One region of the Pseudomonas palmensis genome, then DNA from elsewhere that is predicted to be linked to it. Evidence: riboswitches for the same ligand, from Rfam matches in the RefSeq annotation. Region 1 holds a riboswitch; each other region holds the start of a gene.

Region 1 (6,910 bases):
GGCGCTCGCCACCGGAGAGGCTGCGCCAGCTGCGTGTTGCCAGGTGGGTGGCATCCACGTCGGCCAGGGCCTGCTGCACGATGGCGTGATCGTCTGCCGACCACGGGCGCAACGCCGACAACCACGGCGTGCGGCCCAGGGCCACGGCATCGAACACGTTGATCGCATCGCTGGTGTCGGCCTGTTGCTCGACCACTGCCAACCGCCGCGCCACCTCGCGGCGTGGCAGCTGCCTGAGCGCGTTGCTGCCCAGCTGCACCTCGCCGCAGGTGGGCGTGCGCAGCCCGGCCAGCAGCTTGAGCAGGGTGGACTTGCCCGAGCCGTTGGGGCCGACGATACCCAGGGTCTCGCCACGGCGCACCTCAAGGTCGACCGCGTCCAGCAGCACGGCATCGCGCACCTTCAAACCCAGCCCGGTGCAGCGCAGTGCAGCTTCATCCAGCGGGTGGGTGACAGCGTTCATCGGGCGCTCCTGCGGCCAATCAGTATCAATGCGAACACCGGTGCGCCGACCAGCGCCGTGATCACCCCCACCGGAATCACCTGGCCCTTGATCAGGGTGCGCGAGAGCACGTCGGCGGCAATCAGGAACAGCGCGCCACCCAGCGCGCTGGCCGGCAGCAGGCGCGCATGGGGGGTACCGAACAGCAGCCGCATCGCATGCGGAATCACCAGCCCGACAAAGCCGATGGCGCCCACGATCGACACCATCACTGCCGTCACCAGTGCCGCGCAGCTGATCAGCAGCACCTGCACGCGGCGTACCGGGATGCCCAGCGAGGCAGCCGAGTCGCTGCCGAAGGTGAAGGCGTCCAGCGCCCGCCGATGCCACACGCACACCGCAAGGCCGGCCAGCGCCACCGGCACCGCCAGCCACACCGACGGCCAGCGCACGCCACTGAGGTTGCCCAGCAGCCAGAACAGGATGCCGCGCGCCTGCTCGGCACTGGCCGACCGGGTGATCAGAAAGGCGGTGAGCGCGTTGAACAGCTGCGAGCCGGCGATCCCGGCGAGGATGATCTGCCCCGTGCTGTTGGACGGCCCGCTGGCACGGGCCAGCAGCGCCACCAGCGCGAAGGCCGCGATGGCCCCGACGAAGGCGCCCAGCGACAGCGTGATCGCCCCCGCGCCCAGCCCCAGCAGCGCCACCAGCACCGCGCCGGTGGAGGCGCCGGCCGAGATGCCGAGCAGGTACGGGTCGGCCAGCGGGTTGCGCAGCAGCGACTGCAGTACCACCCCGCAGGTGGCCAACCCCGCGCCGCAGGCGGCGGCCACCAGCGCACGGGTCAGGCGGTAGTTCCACACGATGCCTTCATCGATCGGGTCCAGCAGGTGCCCGGCGGCCCATAGCTTGTTGGCCAGCACCTGCAGCACCACCGAGGGGGCGATCGGCGTTTCGCCAATCGCCACCCCTGCCAGTATCGCCAGCAGCAGGGCCAGGCACGCGAGCAGGCCGCGCACAACGCTGCCTGTCATGGCGCCAGGTCGAAGCCGTTGATGGCCGAGGCCAGGGTCTCCATGCCGCTGAACAGGCGCGTGCTGGCCTGCATGGCATGTGCATCGAGAATCACGATGCGGTTGTGTCTGACCGCGTCCATGTTGCGCGTGACCGGGTCGCTGCGCAGGAATTCGAGTTTCTTCTGGTAGTCATCGGCCGGGAAGCGACGACGGTCCATGCGCGCGATCACCAGGAAGGTGGGGTTGGCCTTGGCGATGGTTTCCCAGCCCACGGTCGGCCATTCCTCATCGGACTGCACCACGTTGCGCACGCCCAGGGTCTGCAGCATGTAGTCGGGGATACCCTTGCGCCCGGCCACGTACGGGTCGATGTCCAGGTCTGCGCTGGAGAACCAGAACAGGGCGCTGGTGTCCTTCAGATCCTTGCCCTTCACGGTGGCGGCAGCCTTGGCCAGGCGTGCCTTGAGCTCGCTGTTCAACCGCTCGCCACGCGCCTGCACGTCGAAGATCTCGGCCAGCTGGCTGATGCTGTTGTAGATGCTGTCGATGCGAAACGGCTCCAGGCGGGTGCCGTCGGCGCCGACCAGGTTGTCCTTGCCCTCGCAGTCGGACGGCATCAGGTAGGTGGGGATGTTCAGCTCATGGAACTGCTCGCGGGTGCCGACCACGCCCTGCGGGCCGACCATCCACTCCAGCTGCACCGCCACCAGTTGCGGGCGCTTGCCGATCACCGCCTCGAAGCTGGGGTCGTTGTCGGCCAGGCGCTCGACCTTGTCGTTCTGCACCTTGTACTGCGCCAGCACATCGTTGAACCACAGCGAGGTGCCGACCAGCCTGTCGCCCAGGCCCAGTGCGTAGAACATCTCGGTGCCGGCCTGGCCGATGGTCACGGCGCGGTCGGGCGCGTGCTGGAAGGTCAGCGGCATGCCGCAGTTCTGCAGCGTGAGCGGGTAGTGGGTCGGGGCGGCCTGGGCCAGGGTCGACAGACCCAGTCCCGCGAGCAGGGTGACAAGGCGGGGCAACTGCATGATGCGATCTCCATTCGAACCGTACACGGGCAGGGGTGTACAACCTGGAAACACATCGACAGGCGCTGCCGCGAGGGCAGGGCAAGGCCGTTCGGCGCGCGGGGCGCTCGCGGCACAGATGTACTCCCCGGACACCCCGCCGGTTAGTGATTGTTGCTGTGCCGGCAGGTCTCCTGACTGGTGCGTCGTCACCTGGCTCCGGCCTTCCCGGGGGTCACCCAGTGGCATTTCAGGAGCAGGCTCGGCACTTACAGTTGCGGGGGCAGTTCCGTTTGACGCCATGCAGTGGCGTCTCGGATTCCCTATTGATTCCGTGTGGAAACCGGCGGGCGGCATGGTAGTCGATCACGCCGCCCGCAGGGAAACAAAACCCCGCCAGCCTCAGAGGTACTTGAGCCAGGCAATGTCGCGACGGCGGGCCTTGAACGCGGCAAACCAGCGCACCGGCGGGAACAGCGCCACGGCCAGCAGCACGGCGGTCAGCCACACCGCCCAGATACCATCGAAGCCGAAGTAATTGCCCTGGTTCAGGCCCAGCAGTGCAACGCAGGCCAGGTACGCCACTTTCAGCACATACAGGTGCAGCAGGTAGAAGAACATCGGTGCGGCGCCGAACACCGCCAGGGTGCTGATCCACCGACGCTGCCCGGCGCGCTCCAGGCCCAGCAGCAACAGCAGGCCAGCCCCCAGGGTCAGGGCCAGGAACAGCAGCGAGGGCGGGTACTTGGTGATGTTGAAGAAGCTCATCAGGGTGTGCGCGGTGTCGGCCTGAACCGTCCAAGGCGCCTCGCCGTAGCCGTTGAGCAGGCGCAGGGCGACAAAGCCGAGCAGGGTTGCCAGGCCTGCCAGCAGCAGACGGCGCTGGCGCGTGGCGGCCGGCATCGAGTGGGCGAACCAGGGGCCCAGGCCGTAGCCCAGCGCGATCACGCCGACCCACGGCAGCACCGGGTACGAGGTACGCAGGCGCAGGCTGTCGGAGAACTCGAGCCAGCCGCGGTCATGCAGGATCGCCCACGGCACGTGCAGCGCAGAGCCCTGCGCAAAGTGCAGGCCGTCGAGCAGGTTGTGACCGGCCACGATCGCGGCGCCCAGCACCAGCAACAGCGGGCGCGGCAACCACACCAGGGCCGCCAGGGCGATCATGCTGATGCCGATGGCCCAGATCACCTGCAGGTAGATCACGCTGGGCGGCAGCTGGAAGGTCCAGGCGACGTTCACCAGGGTGAACTCCAGCACCACCAGAAACAGCCCGCGCTTGAACAGAAAGGCCGACACATCGCCCCGGCCCTGGTGCTTCTGGCCATAAAGCCAGGCCGACAGACCGGTCAGCAGCACGAACACCGGGGCGCACAGGTGGGCCAGCGTACGGCTGACGAACAGCGCAGGTTCGGTACTGTCGATGGCCATCGGATCGCTCACCTGGCGGTGCAGGAAGAAGGTTTCGCGCACGTGGTCCAGCAGCATGAACAGGATCACCAGGCCCCTGAGGGCATCGATGGACAGCAGGCGTTGGCTCGGTTTGCTGGCGGCGGGGAGGGCAGTAGCGCTAGTCATTGAAAGGTCGCAGGCAGAGGGGGCGAATTGAATGGTTACTGTATAACATTTCTATTCGCTCGGTAAATCTTCCTTACAATCTTGACTGCCATGCTGCGACATCAGACCGCACCCATCTGGCGCTGCGCGCTGGAACCCGTCGACCCTGCGTGACAAAATGCCGCCTCGCAAAACCCTTGCACAAGGCTCCCGCTCTCGGGGCCGGCACCTTCCCAAAAGGATGGTTACATGAACGATTTACTGACCCGGCGCACGGTGATCGCCGGGCTCGGCCTGCTCGGCCTCGGTGCCCTGGCAGGTTGCAACAACTCCGGCGCGCTGGACTTCAAATACGGCAAGGACCTGAGCAACAAGATCCTCGGCCGCACCTTCAAGCTCAAGGATCCGCAAGGCAACGTGATGACCCTGTCGAGCTTCCAGGGCTCGATGCCGATGGTGTTCTTCGGCTTCACCCAATGCCCGGCGGTGTGCCCCACCACCCTGGCCCGCGCGGTGCAGATCAAGAAGCTGATGGGCCGCGACGCCGACTTCCTGCAGGTGGTGTTCATCAGCCTGGACCCCGAGCGCGACACCCCCGAAGTGCTGGACGCCTACGTCAAGGCCTTCGATCCCTCGTTCGTGGCGCTGTCCGGTACCCTGGAAGAGACGGCCGCAGTGGCCAAGGAATTCGGCGTGTTCTACGAGAAGGTGCCGGCCGGCGACACCTATACCATTTCCCACAGCTCGACCAGCTACGTGTTCGACTCGCGTGGCGTGCTGCGCCTTGGCCTCTCGCACTCCCTCAATGCCAGGGAATGCACCGAAGACCTGCTTACCGTAATGGAGGTTTGTTAATGCGTTCTCCCGTGAAACACGCGCTTGGCGCGATGGCGTTGCTGTCCCTGTTCGGTGCGGCGCTGCCCGCCGTTGCCCAGACCACCGTGGGCGAGCCCTGGGTGCGCGCCAGCGTGCCGCAGCAGCAGTCGACCGGTGCGTTCATGATCCTCACTGCCAGCACCGACAGCAAGCTGGTGGGTGTCGAGTCGCCGGTGGCCAAGACCGTGCAGGTGCACCAGATGCAGATGCACAACGACGTGATGAGCATGAGTGAAGTCAAGGCGCTGGACCTGCCCGCCGGCAAGCCGGTGGTGCTCGACACCAATGGCTACCACGTGATGCTGATGGGCCTGGTCAAGCAGGTGAAGGAAGGCGACACGGTGCCGTTGACCCTGATCGTCGAAGACGCCAAGGGCCAGAAGGAGTCGATCAAGGTCGACGCCCCGGTGCGTTCGCTGACCGCCACCGACGGTCACGGCGAGCACTCGATGCACGACCACAGCCACATGTAAGTACCCGCCGCGCCGGCCCTTGCGCCGGCGCAATCCGTTCCTGCCGGGTGGATCGCCACCCAACGGGTTCAACTGGCCTGCGCCAGATAGTCCCGCAGCCGATCCTGCAGATACCACACACCTTCAGCGTGTTTCAGGTAATCGCTGATCGGCATCATCTGCCAGTACTGGCCTTCGTCGCCAAATTCGATGGCATCGATTTCCCCCTGCGTGATGTGCCCCACCAGAAACCAGGACTCCCAGCCGGGTCTGGCCAGGCTGGGGTAGTTGCGGCGCCATTCGATGCGTTCGGGGGGCAGGCGCAGGGCGAACTCTTCGTCCAGCTCGCGCAGCGCGCATTCCACCGGGGTCTCATCACCTTCGCGCCCCCCGCCGGCAAAGTCCCAGCAGCCGGGGAAGGGGATGGTGCTTTTCACGTCGCGCCTGTAGGTGAGCAGGTGGTCGTGGAACAGCAGGGCGAGTTTGGCACCGCAGAAGGGTTTGAGGGGCATGGATACTGGCCTCTGGCAGGACGGGGCGTTAGGCACCGGGCCGATATTTATACGACGGTTCTGCAGGTTGCGCGGCGTTTTTTGTGGTGTGGGCTGCCGGGCAGCTGCTGGTCACACAGGCATGCGCCGCCGACGGGTATAACTGAACCCGGGAATAAGGATATGCTGTTTCGAAATATTACAAATTGGTGAGGGCAGAATGCCGTTAAAGGACCTGTTGCTGGCGCTGGTGGTGATCGTCGCCTGGGGCCTGAATTTCGTGGTGATCAAGGTCGGCCTCGACGGCCTGCCGCCCATGCTGCTGGGTGGCCTGCGCTTCGTGCTGGTGCTGTTTCCGGCGATCTTCTTCATCAAGCGCCCGCAACTGCCGTGGCGCTGGTTGCTGGCCTACGGCACCACCATCTCGCTGGGCCAGTTCGCCTTTCTGTTCGAGGCCATGGGCAACGGCATGCCGCCGGGCCTGGCGTCGCTGGTGCTGCAGTCGCAGGCCTTCTTCACGCTGTTCTTTGCCGCGATGTTTCTCGGTGAGCGGCTGCGCGCCGCCAGCCTGCTGGGGCTGCTGGTGGCCGCCGGGGGCCTGGCGCTGATCGGCAGCGAGAACGGCAGCCACGTGCCATTTTTGGCGCTGGTGCTGACCCTGTGCGCCGCCGCATGCTGGGCCATGGGCAACATCATCACGCGCCGCTTCGGCAACATCGACCTGGTGGCGCTGGTGATCTGGGGCGCGCTGATCCCGCCGTTGCCATTCTTCGCCCTGTCGTGGTGGCTCGAAGGGCCGGCGCTGATCGAAAGCTCGCTGCGCGGCATCGGCCTGAACTCGATCCTGGCCCTGGCGTACCTGGCCTTCATCGCCACCATGCTCGGCTACAGCCTGTGGAGCGGCCTGCTGTCGCGCTACCCGGCGGGCAAGGTCGCACCGTTTTCGCTGCTGGTGCCAGTGGTGGGGCTGAGCTCCTCGGCGTTGCTGCTGGGTGAGCGCCTGAGTACCCTGCAATGCTGGGGTGGGGTGCTGGTGATGGTGGGGTTGCTGATCAACGTGTTCGGCTCGCGC
Region 2 (6,910 bases), 600 kb from region 1:
TACTCCAGCACCGCCCGTTGCAAACGACCACCGTGTTCAAGCATAGAATTGCGCCCCCACGCACAACAGCAGCAACCACAACCACACGCCCTTGCACACCAGTTGCCAACCACGCTCGATGGCGTCAGCATCGGCCGGCGGGCCTTCGCCCAGTTGCGGGCGCTGGTGCAGCTCGCCGTGGTACACCGCCGCGCCGCCCAGCTCGACACCCAGCGCACCGGCGCCAGCTGCCATCACCGGGCCGGCGTTGGGGCTGTCCCACAACGGCGCCTGACGGCGCCAGCAGCTCAGTGCCAGGCGCGTCCTGCCCAGCACCGCGTAGGTCAGGGCCACCAGCCGCGCCGGAACATAGTTGAGCAAATCGTCGATGCGCGCTGCGGCCCAGCCAAAGCGCTCGAAGCGCTCGTTGCGATAGCCCCACATGGCATCCAGGGTATTGCTCAGGCGATACAGCACCACACCTGGCGCCCCCGCCACCACGAACCAGAACAGGGCGGCGAACACTGCATCGCTACCGTTCTCCAGCACCGATTCGGTGGCGGCACGCGCCACGGCGGTGTCATCCAGTTCGCCGGTTTCACGGCTGACCAGGTAGCCCACGCGGCGGCGCGCTTCGTCCAGGTCGCCGCCACGCAGCGCCTCGGCCACGGGCCGTACATGCTCGCCAAGGCTGCGCATGCCCAGCGCGCAGTACAGCGCCAGTATCTCAACTAGCCAGCCGATGTAGGGCAGCCACGACAGCACAGTGACCAGCAAAGTCAGGGGCACCACCGCCAGAAACCACGCGGTAACGCCATGGCTGCGCCAGCCACGACCGCCGGCATTGAAGCGTTGTTCCAGGCGTCCGGCATAACGGCCGAACGCGACCAGCGGGTGTGCGCGCCGGGGCTCGCCCAGCAAGGCATCCAGCGCCACCCCGGCCACACTCAGCAAGGCCACACTCATCAACGCTCTCCCCAATGGTTTTCGTAGAGCATCTCGCTCAATGGCCGCTCGCGGGCCCAGCCTTCGAGCACCAGCATGGGCACCTCGTAGAACGCCTCGACCGGGCCCAGGCACAGTACCGCCAGCGGTTTGGCACCGGCCGGCATGCCCAGCAGGTCGGCCAGTGCCTGCGGTTCGAACAGCGACACCCAGCCCATGCCCAGGCCCTCGGCACGGGCCGCCAGCCACAGGTTCTGGATGGCGCACGACAGCGAGGCCAGGTCCATTTCCGGCAAGGTGCGACGGCCGAAGATGTGCGCCTCGCGCCCGTCCATCAGCGCCGCCACCAGCACCTCGGCGCAATCGTTGATGCCCTCGACCTTGAGCCGCATGAAATCGTCAGAACGCTGCCCCAGTGCCTCGGCGGTGCGCACCCGCTCCTGCTCCACCAACGCCTGGATCTGCTGGCGCAGCTCACGACGGGTGATGCGGATGAAACGCCAGGGCTGCATCAGACCCACGCTCGGGGCCTGGTGCGCCGCCTGCAGCAGGCGTGCCAGCAGCTCGGGGGCCACCTCGCCGCCGCTGAAATGGCGCATGTCGCGACGTTCGCCGATGGCGCGGTAGACCGCCGCGCGCTCGGCGTCGTTGAAGGCCTGGTCGCTCATGGTGCCAGCAGCGCCGCCAGCGCAGACGGGTTGGACGGGAAGTAGAAATGCACATACGAGGCCGTCAGCCGGCCGCAACGGTACACCGCCTCGGCGCCGCGCCCGCCGTTGGGGCTTTGCCCGCGGGCGATGGGTTCGAGCGCGGTGCTGGTCAGCGAATGGTGATAGGTATGCCCGCGCAGGGTGCCCTCGGGCAGCTCTACCGCTTGCAGGGCCAGGGCCGCCAGGCGCTTCTGCATCACCGCCTCGCCCGGCAGCAGGCCGGCCAGTTCGGCCCGTTCGCCGGCCACATCGGTCAGTGCATCGAGCAGGTAGAGCATGCCGCCGCATTCGGCCAGCAAGGGCTTGCCGGCCTGGTGATGGGCCCGGATCGCCGCCAGCATCGGCGTGTTGGCGGCCAGCGCATGGTGGTGCAGCTCAGGGTAGCCGCCGGGCAGGTACAGGCTGTCGCAGTCTGGCAGCAGGCGGTCGTGGATCGGCGAGAAGAAGCTCAGCTGTGCGCCCATCTCGCGCAACAGGTCCAGGCTGGCGCCATAGGTGAATGCGAAGGCTTCGTCGCGCGCCACGCCGATCCGCACGCCGGCCAGCAGTGGCTCGATGCTGCGCGGCTGCGGCGCATCGAAGGCCACCGCCGGCGGCAGGGCCGACTCGCAGCTGTCGCCCAGGGCGTTGGCGGCGGCGTCCAGGCGCAGGTCCAGGTCGGTCAGTTCGCTGGCCTGCACCAGGCCCAGGTGACGGCTGGGCAGTTCGATGCCGGTTTCCCGCGACAGCCCGCCGTACCAGCGCAGGCCTTCGGTCAGGCTGCCTTCGAGCAGTTGCGCGTGACGCAGCGAGCCCACCCGGTTGGCCAGCACGCCGGCAAACGGCAGGTCGGGCTGGTAGCGCGCCAGGCCCAGGGCCAGCGCGCCGAAGGTCTGGGCCATGGCCGTGCCGTCGATCACCGCCAGCACCGGCACGCCGAAATGCCGCGCCAGGTCGGCGCTGGACGGCGTACCGTCGAACAGCCCCATCACCCCTTCGATCAGGATCAGGTCGGCGTCGGCGGCGGCTTCCCACAGCAGGCGCCGGCTTTCCTCGGCGCCGACCATCCACAGGTCCAGCTGGTACACCGGTGCGCCACTGGCGCGCTCCAGAATCATCGGGTCGAGAAAGTCCGGGCCACACTTGAACACCCGGACCTTGCGCCCCTGGTTACGGTGCAGGCGCGCCAATGCGGCCGTCACCGTGGTCTTGCCCTGGCCAGATGCAGGTGCCGCGATCAGCACCGCCGGGCAATGACGGGTTTGCCTCATAGTTCCACGCCCTTCTGGGCACGGATGCCGGCCTGGAAGGCATGCTTGACCATGCCCATCTCGGTCACGGTGTCGGCCAGCTCGATCATCTCGGGCTTGGCGCCGCGGCCGGTGACGATCACATGCTGCATCGGTGGGCGTGCCTGCAGGTCGCCGAGCACCTGGTCGAGGTCGAGGTAGCCGTGCTTGAGGGCGATGTTGAGCTCATCGAGCACTACAAAACCGATGGCCGGGTTCTGCAGCAACTGGCGCGAAACCGCCCAGGCAGCCTCGGCGGCGGCGATGTCGCGCTGGCGGTCCTGGGTTTCCCAGGTAAAGCCCTCGCCCATCACGTGGTAGCGCACCTGTTCGGGGAAGCGGCGGAAGAACAGCTCCTCGCCGGTGCTGTTGCGGCCCTTGATGAACTGCACCACGCCGCATTGCATGCCGTGGCCCAGGGCCCGCGCCAGCATGCCGAAGGCCGAGCTGCTCTTGCCCTTGCCGTTGCCGCTGAGTACCAGCAGCAGGCCGCATTCATTGGGCGAGTTGGCAATGCGTTCGTCGATTACCGCTTTTTTGCGCAGCATGCGCGCCAGATGGCGTTCGTCGCGATCGGTGGTGTCGGTCATCGGAGGCTCCGTGGGCAACTGGCGCGCACAGGGACCGGGGGGATCGAGTCGGCGCGACAGCAGGTTGGCGATGGCACACGGAAAACGCGCAGGCCCTGCCACTGGCCGGGAGAACCGCGCATCACCCTCCGTGATGCCGTTGATCTGTGACAGGCCGGTCTCCGGGCTCATGGGCGGGTCTGATCGACCCGGATCGCGCGCCTTCCCGGGCTGTTGCACCCAGTGGCCCTGCGCGATCCCGACTCATTTACCGTTGCGGGGGCAGCGCCGGAATCGCACGTTGCACGTGCCCACCGGCTTCCCTGTTTCACCCTGCCGGCACCTTGGCCGCAGAGCACCTGAAACAAGTCGCGAAGGTTAGAGGGTTGGGCCATGAGCGTCAATCAAAGGCGCTGCGAAGCGGTCTGGATCAATGGCATTTATGTCATCTTGTGTCACACTCACTGCAGTGATATCACATAGCCATTATCCGCACCTCTCCGATCCACAATAACAATGGAGCACGGCATGCAAGGTCTGATCATCAACAACCCGCGTCTGGAGTTCCTGCGCCCCGCCCTGGAACGTTGGGCCGAGTGCCTGGAGCGCTACAACCAGACCCTGGGCGACAGCGACGCCCCCTACTGGCAAGGCGTGCAAAGCAACCTTGGCGTGCTGAGCGCGGCCGCCTGGCAGGCGGAGCTGGTGACCTTGCAGGGTGCGCAGACCAAGAAGCAGCGCGACGAAGGCGAGCGTGCGGCGCACTGCGACCTGGTGATCGCCAGCAAGGAAGAGACCGCCTACCTGCAAGCCACCCAGCGCTGGCCACGGGTCGGCAAGCTCGACCTCACCGATGCCCTGCAGGAGAGCGTCGCCCAGGCTCGCCTGGTGGGCTATGCCAGCCAGCTCAAGGTCGCCGCGCTGTTCGTCAGCCCGTACAAGGCCGGGCAACACGCCAGCCCCGAAGAGCTTCAGGACCTGGTCGACGACCTGCAAAAGCACAATGCATGCGCCATCGCCTGGGTGTTCCCCTATGGCTACCGCAAACTGCACGACGACGTGGGCCGCTACCACCCCGGCATCGCGCTGCTGCTCAAGCAGGCCTGAGCCCCTGTCGAGGGAACCTCGCCGACGTGCCCGCCTCTACCTTACTGGACACGGCCAACTTCGCGAGGGACACCGATCATGGGCAACATGCGCATTGCTGTACTGCTGGCACTCACCACCGGGCTGGTGGCCTGCGGCGAGAACGCCCGCCTGGACGTCACCGATGGCACCGGCCCGTCGCCGCGCCTGCCCGAACCGAACAAGACCTTCATCCCCACGGTAAACATCGCGCCGGCCATCGGCTGGCCAGAGGGCGGCAAACCCAAGGCTGCGGCAGGCACCCAGGTGGTGGCCTTCGCCGACAAGCTCGACCACCCGCGCTGGCTGTACGTGCTGCCCAACGGCGACGTGCTGGTGGCCGAGACCAACGCGCCGCCCAAGCCCGATGACGGCAAGGGCATCAAGGGCTGGGTGATGGGCAAGGTGATGGGCCGCGCCGGCGCCGGAGTGCCCAGCCCCAACCGCATCACCCTGCTGCGTGACAGCGACAAGGACGGCGTGGCCGACACCCGCACCACCTTCATCGAGGGGCTGAACTCGCCGTTCGGCATGGCCCTGGTGGGCAACGACTTCTATGTGGCCGACACCGATCGGCTGTTGCGCTTCACCTACGAGCCAGGCGCCACCCGCCTGCAGGGCAGCGGCACCAAGGTGGTCGACCTGCCGGGCGGCACGCTCAACCACCACTGGACCAAGAACGTGATCGCCAGCCCCGACGGCAAGAAGCTGTACGTGACCGTGGGCTCCAACAGCAACGTGGCCGAGAACGGCATGGAGCAGGAGAAAGGCCGCGCCGCGATCTGGGAGGTCGACCCGGCCACCGGCAGCCAGCGCCTGTTCGCCACCGGCCTGCGCAACCCCAACGGCCTGGCCTGGGAACCCCATAGCCAGCAGCTGTGGACGGCGGTGAACGAACGTGACGAGATCGGCAGCGACCTGGTGCCGGACTACATCACGTCGGTGAAGGACGGCGCCTTCTATGGCTGGCCCTACAGCTATTACGGGCAGCATGTGGATGAGCGCGTACAGCCGCAGGATGCAAAGCTGGTGGCCAGCGCGATAGCGCCGGACTATGCGGTGGGGCCGCACACCGCCTCGCTGGGGCTGGCGTTTACCGTGCCGAACGCCTTGCCGGCGCCGTTCGACCAGGGCGCGTTCATCGGCCAGCACGGCTCATGGAACCGCAAGCCGCACAGTGGCTACAAGGTGATCTTCGTGCCGTTCAGCACGGCGGGCAAACCGTCGGGCAAGCCCATTGATCTGCTGACCGGGTTTCTCGACGAGGACGGCAAGGCCATGGGGCGCCCGGTCGGCGTGGTGAACGATCAGCGTGGCGGGTTGCTGGTGGCCGATGACGTGGGCAATGTGATCTGGCGGGTGAGCAAGGCGCAGTAGCACTGCGCTGACGTGTTCGTCGGCAAGGTCGGCTCCTGCTGGAGCCGGCTTTGCAGGCCACGCTGTCAGGGATTGCGCGCCAGGTGCGGCGGCTGCAGCACGCGCTTGGCGTTGAGGTAGGTCTTCTGCCAGTAGCTGTTGGACAGGTAGTCCAGGCGCACCGTACCGCCCGTTGACGGTGCATGCACGAAACGCCCCTCGCCCACGTAGATACCGGCATGGCTCACCTGAGTGCCGCCATTGGTGGCGAAGAACACCAGGTCGCCCGACTGCAACGCACCCTTGTCGATGTCCGGGGCACGAATGCCGATCATCTCGCGGGTTGAGCGCGGCAGGGCGATACCCGCCGCGTCCCGGTACACGTAGCCAATCAGCCCGCTGCAATCGAACCCCGAGTCCGGGGTATTGCCGCCCCAGCGGTAAGGCGTGCCCACCAGGCCCAGAGCCCGGAACAGCACATCCTCGGCCACTGGCGAGAAATACACCTGGGGCGCCATCACCTTCGGTTCGACCACCTGAGGTTTCTGCGGGGCATGGCTGGAGCAGGCACCCAGCAGGGCCGCCAGGGAAAGTACAGCAACGCGCGCGAGTATCGACATAGTCAGAACATCCTGTCTGAAGCCGCCCGACCCCAAGTCGGAAATAGGTGAGAATTTAGATTAGACGTTTTCTGTAAACACGCACGGCGGCGAGCTTTTCAGCTACGCCGCCGTGCGGGACATCACGCGCAGACTCAGTTACGCGACAGGGTAGTCGGTGCCATGGCCAGCGCGCGCTTGGCTTCGATGAAGGTCTTGCTCCAGTAGCGGTCACCGAGATTGTCGATGCGCACGCCACCGCTGCGGCGGCTGCTGGAGTGGATGAACTGATCGTCGCCCAGATAGATGCCGGCGTGGCTGACGCGGCCGCGACCATTGGTGCTGAAGAACAGCAGGTC
Region 3 (6,910 bases), 720 kb from region 1:
ACACCGCACTGGGGTCGACCTGATAACCGCGCGCCGGCTGGATACCGACGAAGGTCAGGCCAAGGCGCAGGCCGGCGACCATCATGCGCCCGCTGCGAAACATCGGGTCCTGCTCCGGCTCGCCCCAGCGCTCGCGCACCGCCTGCTGGTTGGCCTGAGGCAACAGGGCGAAGGCGGCGCGGTAATCGTCCAGCGCCATGCTCTGCGCACAGGGGCGCTGGTCGAGCGTGTCGAGGTCGTTGCTGACCCCGCCGAGCAGGGCCTGGATCAGCGCCGTGCCACTGTCTGGCAACGGCCCCACCGGGTAGCCCTGGGCCTGCATGGCGCGCAGGATGTTGAGCGCCGCCGCCGGGGTGTCCAGCCCCACACCGTTGCCGATGCGCCCGTCGCGGGTCGGGTAGTTGGCCAGAATCAGCGCCACGCGTTTTTGCGGGTTGCCCAGGCGCGCCAGCTCGCACCAGCGCCGGGCCAGTTCCGCAACAAAATCCATGCGTTCCAGGTGCGGCTTGTAGCACACCACGTCCGACTGGCTGCGTTCGCTGCGCCAGGCCAGGTCCTTGAAGCTGATCGGTCGGCTGATGATGCGCCCGTCCAGTTCCGGCAGGGCAATGTGCATGGCCAGGTCGCGGGCCCCCAGGCCCTGTTCGCTGGCCTCCCAGGCCGGCTGGTTGTCCTGTGCGCAGATGGCCTGCAGCACCGGGATGTCGCGCCGGAACGGGCGCAAATGCGGCTGCTGCGGGCTGGACTGGGCAAAGCCTGTGGTGTTGATGATCAGGGCCGCGTCGACCTGGTCCAGCCATTGCTCGACCTGGTCCAGGCAGGCTGCCTCCTTGAGGCTGGCCACGGCAATCGGCAGCGGGTTGAGCCCCGCGCCTTGCAGACGCTCGCAAAACGCATCGATGAACCCCGTGTTGGCGGCCTGCAGGTGCGAGCGGTAGAAGATGATCGGCGTCACGGGCTGGCCGGTCTGCCACAGGGCACGCCAGCTGTCCACGCTCGCCTGGGGGTGTTGCGGGTGATAGACACTGGTGCGCGGCAACTGCTGCGGCTCGTCCCAGCGGTAGTCGCGGCCCAGCCATTGGCTGGCTAGGCACTGGAACAGGTTCAGCGCATTGGCCTTGCCGCCCTGGCGCAGGTAGTGCCACAACCGTTCGGCCTGGGCAGCGGGCACCGTGCTCAGGCTGGTCAGCTCAGGGTCCGGGCGGTCGTCGCCCGGCACCAGGATCAGTTGCACGCCCCGCCCCGCCAGCGCCACCAGTTGCTCCACGCCATAGCGCCAGTAACCGATGCCGCCGTGCAGCGACACCAGGATGACCTTGGCATGGCGCAGCACTTCGTCCACATACAGGTCGACCGAAGCATGGTTCTGCACCTGCATCGGGTTGGCCAGGCGCAGGCTGGGGTAGTCGTCCGGCAACTGCTGGGCGGTTTCGGCCAGCAGTGCCAGGTGCGAATCACCGCTGCAGAGAATCACCAGGTCGGCGGGGGTCTGGCCGAGGTCGGCGATGCTGTCGTCCGGCACAAAGCCGCCGGGCTGGGTCCGCAGCAGGTGCATGGGTCAGGCGCCCAGTGCGGCGCGCAGGCTGGCTTCGAGGTGCACGGCGTCAAGGTCCTGGCCGATCAGCACCAGGCGCGTGGTACGTGGCTCGTCGCTGCGCCAGGCGCGGTCGAAGTGCTTGTCGAAGCGCGTACCCACGCCCTGCACCAGCAGACGCATCGGCTTGCCCGGAATGGCCGCGAAGCCCTTCACGCGCAGGATGCCGTGCTGCACCACCAGTTGGGTCAGGGCATCGAGCAGCAGGCTTTCGTCGGCCTGGGGCAACTCGATGGAGATGGAGTCGAAAGCATCATGGTCGTGATCGTCGTGGTCGTCATCGCCGTCATGGTGCGAATCGTGGTGGGTACGGCGCGCGTCGATGTGCTGCTCGGATTCGGCGCCCAGACCCAGCAATACGTCCAACGGCAGGCGGCCGCTGCTGGCCTCCACCACCTTGACCGCAGGCGGCAGTTCCTCGGCCACCTCGGCGCGCACCCTGGCCAGGTCGTCGGCAGCGATCAGGTCAGCCTTGTTCAGCACCACCAGGTCGGCGCTGGCCAGCTGGTCGGCAAACAGTTCGTGCAGTGGGGACTCGTGGTCCAGGTTCGGGTCGAGCTTGCGCTGGGCGTCCACCTGGTCGGGGTAGGCAGCGAAGGTGCCGGCGGCCACGGCCGGGCTGTCGACCACGGTGATCACCGCATCGACCGTGCAGGCGTTGCGGATTTCCGGCCACTGGAAGGCTTGCACCAGCGGCTTGGGCAGCGCCAGGCCGCTGGTTTCGATGAGGATATGGTCCAGGTCGCCACGGCGCGCCACCAGCTCGCGCATCACCGGGAAGAACTCTTCCTGAACGGTGCAGCACAGGCAGCCGTTGGCCAGCTCGTAGACGCGCCCGCTGGCTTCTTCCTCGGTGCAGCCGATGCTGCACTGCTTGAGGATCTCGCCATCGATGCCCAGCTCGCCGAACTCGTTGACGATCACCGCGATGCGGCGGCCCTGGGCGTTGTCGAGCATGTGCCGCAGCAGGGTGGTCTTGCCCGAGCCGAGGAAGCCGGTAACGATGGTGACGGGGAGTTTGGCCAGTGTTTTCATGGGGGTGCCCTTGGCAGGATGGCGGGCATGCAGGACGAGAGCCGCAGGAGCCTTGCTGCCTGAGCGCATTCGCCACCGGATCACCCCGCCCGGTTGAAAGTCGGAAACTGTTCGAGGCAGGTCTCCTGGCTCGCGCTGTGCCGGCACGCCTGCCGGCAGCATCGACGCCTTCCCGCCCGGGGCAGTGGCACGGCCGATGCCGTTAACGCTTACAGTTGCGGGGGCAGCCACGGCTTGAACCGTATTCCCGTCTTAGCTGCAGCCAGGGCCGCAGAACCTCGAAGCGGCTAGGCTACGCAGTGGTCCGGGGCAGGTCAACCGCTGTATTGACGGATGCCGGCGCGCATGATTTGCTAGCCGCATTCGTTCGGGTGCCTTTTTACAAGGTGAAACGGGAAACCGGTGCGTCAGCCGCTTCTGCAAAGAAGCAGCGACAAATCCGGTGCTGCCCCCGCAACGGTAAGCGAGGAAAGCGTCTTTACCACTGTGCCAGCTGTGCGGCATGGGAAGGTGACGCCCTCAGGCTGAGCATGCTGCCAGCCCTCGCAAGCCCGGAGACCGGCCCGATACAGTCATGACAAACCCGCGGTGGGCGGGCGCTGTTGAACCCCTGGGCGAGCCTCGCGCAGGGGTTGGCCGCGCTTGCCTGTTGCCGACAGCCCCGACGACACGACAACAGCAAAAAGGAACGCGCCATGCCCATCAGTACCGCCAGCCAGCCCCTCGTCACCCCCACTACCCTCAGCCAGCGCCTGGCCGTCGCCATCGGCGCATCGCTGCTGGGCCTTTGCCTGGTCTACTTCGCCGGCTTCTCGCACATCGAGGCGGTGCACAACGCTGCCCACGATACCCGCCACAGCGCCGCGTTCCCTTGCCACTGAGACCTGCCCCGATGATCAAGCGCATTGCCCGCACCGCAGGCTTTACCGGCCTGCTCGCCGCCCTGCTGCTGACCCTGCTGCAAAGCTTCTGGGTCGCACCGCTGATTCTGCAGGCCGAAACCTACGAGAACCCGGCACCAGCCGCCCAAACCCATGAACATGCCGACGCCGCGGGTGAAGGCCACCACCACGATGCCGAGGCCTGGTCGCCTGAAGACGGCTGGCAGCGCGTGCTGTCGACCACCGGTGGCAACCTGGTGGTGGCCGTCGGCTTTGCCCTGATCCTGGCTGCGCTGTACACCCTGCGTGCGCCGGGCCGTACCGCCACCGGTGCAGCCTGGGGGCTTGCCGGGTTCGCGGTATTCTGCCTGGCGCCCACCCTCGGGCTGCCGCCAGAGCTGCCGGGCACCGCCGCCGCCGACCTGGCGCAGCGTCAACTGTGGTGGGTGGGCGCCGCGGCTGCCACCGCTGCCGGCCTGGCCCTGATCGTGTTTGCCCACAACTGGCTGCTCAAGGCGCTGGGTGTGGCATTGCTGGTTGTTCCGCACGTGATCGGTGCGCCGCAGCCGGAGGTGCACGAGAGCCTGGCGCCGCAAGCACTGGAGGCGCAGTTCAAAGTGGCGTCGCTGTTGACCAATGCCGCGTTCTGGCTGGCCCTGGGCCTGCTCAGTGCCTGGCTGTACCGTCGCCAGCCAGCCTGATGCAGCTGTATGCCGGGCTGGGCTGTCGTCGCGGCTGCCCGGCCCGCGAACTGGCTGCCCTGCTCCAGCAGACCCTGTTCGCCCATCACCTGCCCGCCTCTGCCCTCGCCGGGCTGGCCAGCATCGACCTCAAGGCCGACGAGCCCGGCCTGCATGAACTGGCCAGGCAACTGGGGTTGCCGCTGGTATTCTTTTCGGCCGCGCAACTGGCCCCCTTCGAAAGCCGCCTGAGCCACCGTTCGCCCACGGCGTTCGCCCTCAGCGGCTGCCATGGGGTGGCCGAAAGCGCCGCGCTGGCCCTGGCCGAGCAACGCGGCGGCGCCAATGCCGCACTGCGCCTGCCACGCACCGTGCAAGGCGCCGCCACCCTGGCATTGGCCTGGGCCCCGCCGTTTGACGGATAATGCCGCGCAATCTTCCAAGGATTCATCATGACCGTCTATTTCATCGGTGCCGGCCCGGGCGACCCCGAGCTGATCACCGTCAAGGGCCAGCGCCTGATCCACAGCTGCCCGGTGATCATCTATGCCGGCTCGCTGGTGCCTGCCGCCGTGCTCGAAGGCCACCGCGCCGAAACCGTGATCAACAGCGCCGAACTGCACCTGGGGCAGATCATCGAGCTGATGCGCACGGCCCACGCCAACGGCCAGGATGTGGCCCGCGTACACAGCGGCGACCCGGGGCTGTACGGTGCGATCGGCGAACAGATCCGCCACCTGCGTGAACTGGGTATCCCGTTCCAGATCATCCCCGGCGTGACCGCCGTGGCCGCCAGTGCCGCGCTGCTCGAATGCGAGCTGACCCTGCCGGACATCGCCCAGAGCGTGATCCTGACGCGCTACGGCGACACCTCGCCGATGCCGCCGGGCGAATCGCTGGGGAGCCTCGCCAGCCATCAGGCAACCCTGGCCATTCACCTGGGGGTCAAGCACCTGGCCAGAATCGTCGAGGAACTGCGTCCGCATTACGGCAGCGATTGCCCGATCGCCGTGGTGCACCGCGCCACCTGGCCAGATCAGGATTGGGTGCTGGGCAGCCTGGACGACATCGTGCAACGGGTGCAGGCCAAGGGCTTTCGGCGCACCGCACTGATCCTGGTGGGCCGGGTATTAGGCAGCGATACCTTCAGCGAGTCGGCGCTCTACCGCGCCGGGCATGCGCACCTGTACCGACCTTGACGGCCATTGACGGCCGCCCTCCCGGCCCGATGCCCGGCGCGTTCCCATGGGCGCGCCTGCCAATTCAACAGCCTCTGCTAGCGATAACCGGCCCAGGCGATAGGAAATCGGCTACAGAACTTTCGAGCGCCTTGTAAGAAAAATCCTCTAATCGAACTGATTTCTTCCTCACTTCTATACTGGACGTACTCCTGCTGAGCGTTTCCACGTATCTTGGCCGCCTTGCCAGAGCCTGGGCAGGCGTCGCCCCGAACGGTTCGGGGCCTGGATCACCTCTCTGACAAGGAGTTGCGCGATGCCCAAAGTCTTGATCGTTGATGACCACACCACCATCCTCTTCGCCATCCGCACCCTGCTGGAGCGCGATGGCTACAACATCGTCGGTGAAGCCCGAGACGGCGCGAGTGCCGTCGAACTGGCGCGCAAGCTGCAGCCTGACGTGGTGATCCTCGATCTGGGGCTGCCACGCCTGGATGGCCTGAGCGTGCTGGAGCGGCTCAGCCAGTTGACCAACCCGCCACGCATCCTGGTACTGACCGGCCGCCCACCCCGGCTGTTCGCCCGCCGTTGCATCGAGTCCGGTGCCTCGGCATTCGTGCGCAAGGACGAAGACCTCGATATCCTGAGCGCCGCCCTCAAGGCCGTGCTCAACGGCTACTCCTACCTGCCCGATGCGTCACGCTTCAATGACCGGTCAAGCTCGGAACTCCAGCGCCTGGACAAGCTGTCCAACCGTGAGTTCGAGGTGCTGCGCCAGTTGGCCAAGGGCGCCAGCAACGGCGAAATCGCTACGGCGATGATCCTCAGCGCCAAGACCATCAGCACCTACAAGACCCGCATCATGGAAAAGCTCGGGGTGGTATCGCTGGTTGAGTTGATCGATGTGGCCAACCGCAACGCACTGACCTGAGCCGCCCATGACCAAGCGTTGCCTGCCTGCCCTGCTGCTCGCCTGCCTGGTGCAGTGGCTGGCGATAAGCGCCATGGCACAGGAGCCGGGGGTTGCCCGCCAACTGCTCGGGCGTTCGGTCAGCAGCAGTGCGCCACCCCCGCTGACCCTCGCCGAACGTCGGTGGCTCAAGCACAAGCAGGTGCTGCGCCTGGGCACCTCGGCGCCGGACTACCCGCCCTTCGACATCAATGTGAGCCAGCACGACTATGAAGGGGTCAGCGCCGACTTCGCCGGCCTGATCGGCGAGCAGTTGAAGATCCCGGTGCAGGTGCTGCAGTTCCCGAACCGTATCCAGGCCATCGCCGCCCTGCACAGTGGCCAGATCGACCTGCTGGGCAGCGCCAACGGCTACGAAGCCGCCGACAGCGCACTGGTGATGAGCCAGCCCTACGCCGACGACCAGCCGATCATCGCAACCCCCGTCGGCGTGACCCATGACCCTGACGACCCGCTCGACGGGCTGACGCTGTCGATGGTCGAACACTACCTGCCACCGCCGCTGGTCCGCCAGCTCTACCCCCGGGCAAACCTGCAACTGTACGCCTCGACCATGTCGGCCCTGTCGGCGG

The links. Region 1 has a riboswitch for cobalamin ahead of ACPRTJ_RS19795 (ABC transporter substrate-binding protein). Riboswitches for the same ligand answer to the same signal wherever they lie in the genome.
Region 2: it holds a riboswitch for cobalamin, as region 1 does, so the genes downstream of both, cobO (cob(I)yrinic acid a,c-diamide adenosyltransferase) here and ACPRTJ_RS19795 (ABC transporter substrate-binding protein) in region 1, are expected to answer to the same signal.
Region 3: it holds a riboswitch for cobalamin, as region 1 does, so the genes downstream of both, cobW (cobalamin biosynthesis protein CobW) here and ACPRTJ_RS19795 (ABC transporter substrate-binding protein) in region 1, are expected to answer to the same signal.

The regions. Positions count from the first base shown of each region.
Region 1 is NZ_CP187958.1:4,276,654-4,283,563, forward strand. Features, by position in the region: gene ACPRTJ_RS19785 (ABC transporter ATP-binding protein) at 1-463, opposite strand, end outside; gene ACPRTJ_RS19790 (FecCD family ABC transporter permease) at 460-1,476, opposite strand; gene ACPRTJ_RS19795 (ABC transporter substrate-binding protein) at 1,473-2,486, opposite strand; cobalamin riboswitch at 2,633-2,827, opposite strand; gene ACPRTJ_RS19800 (DUF1624 domain-containing protein) at 2,868-4,040, opposite strand; gene ACPRTJ_RS19805 (SCO family protein) at 4,269-4,874, shown strand; gene ACPRTJ_RS19810 (copper chaperone PCu(A)C) at 4,874-5,368, shown strand; gene ACPRTJ_RS19815 (NUDIX hydrolase) at 5,437-5,859, opposite strand; gene ACPRTJ_RS19820 (EamA family transporter) at 6,059-6,910, shown strand, end outside.
Region 2 is NZ_CP187958.1:3,673,277-3,680,186, reverse strand. Features, by position in the region: gene cobD (threonine-phosphate decarboxylase CobD) at 1-44, opposite strand, end outside; gene cbiB (adenosylcobinamide-phosphate synthase CbiB) at 37-945, opposite strand; gene bluB (5,6-dimethylbenzimidazole synthase) at 945-1,592, opposite strand; gene ACPRTJ_RS17015 (cobyrinate a,c-diamide synthase) at 1,589-2,884, opposite strand; gene cobO (cob(I)yrinic acid a,c-diamide adenosyltransferase) at 2,881-3,492, opposite strand; cobalamin riboswitch at 3,628-3,849, opposite strand; gene ACPRTJ_RS17005 (hypothetical protein) at 4,000-4,578, shown strand; gene ACPRTJ_RS17000 (PQQ-dependent sugar dehydrogenase) at 4,657-5,973, shown strand; gene ACPRTJ_RS16995 (C40 family peptidase) at 6,039-6,572, opposite strand; gene ACPRTJ_RS16990 (C40 family peptidase) at 6,707-6,910, opposite strand, start outside.
Region 3 is NZ_CP187958.1:4,994,848-5,001,757, reverse strand. Features, by position in the region: gene cobN (cobaltochelatase subunit CobN) at 1-1,555, opposite strand, end outside; gene cobW (cobalamin biosynthesis protein CobW) at 1,559-2,629, opposite strand; cobalamin riboswitch at 2,728-2,925, opposite strand; cobalamin riboswitch at 2,982-3,210, shown strand; gene ACPRTJ_RS23055 (CbtB domain-containing protein) at 3,325-3,510, shown strand; gene ACPRTJ_RS23050 (CbtA family protein) at 3,522-4,211, shown strand; gene ACPRTJ_RS23045 (cobalamin biosynthesis protein) at 4,211-4,615, shown strand; gene cobM (precorrin-4 C(11)-methyltransferase) at 4,643-5,389, shown strand; gene ACPRTJ_RS23035 (response regulator transcription factor) at 5,685-6,299, shown strand; gene ACPRTJ_RS23030 (transporter substrate-binding domain-containing protein) at 6,307-6,910, shown strand, end outside.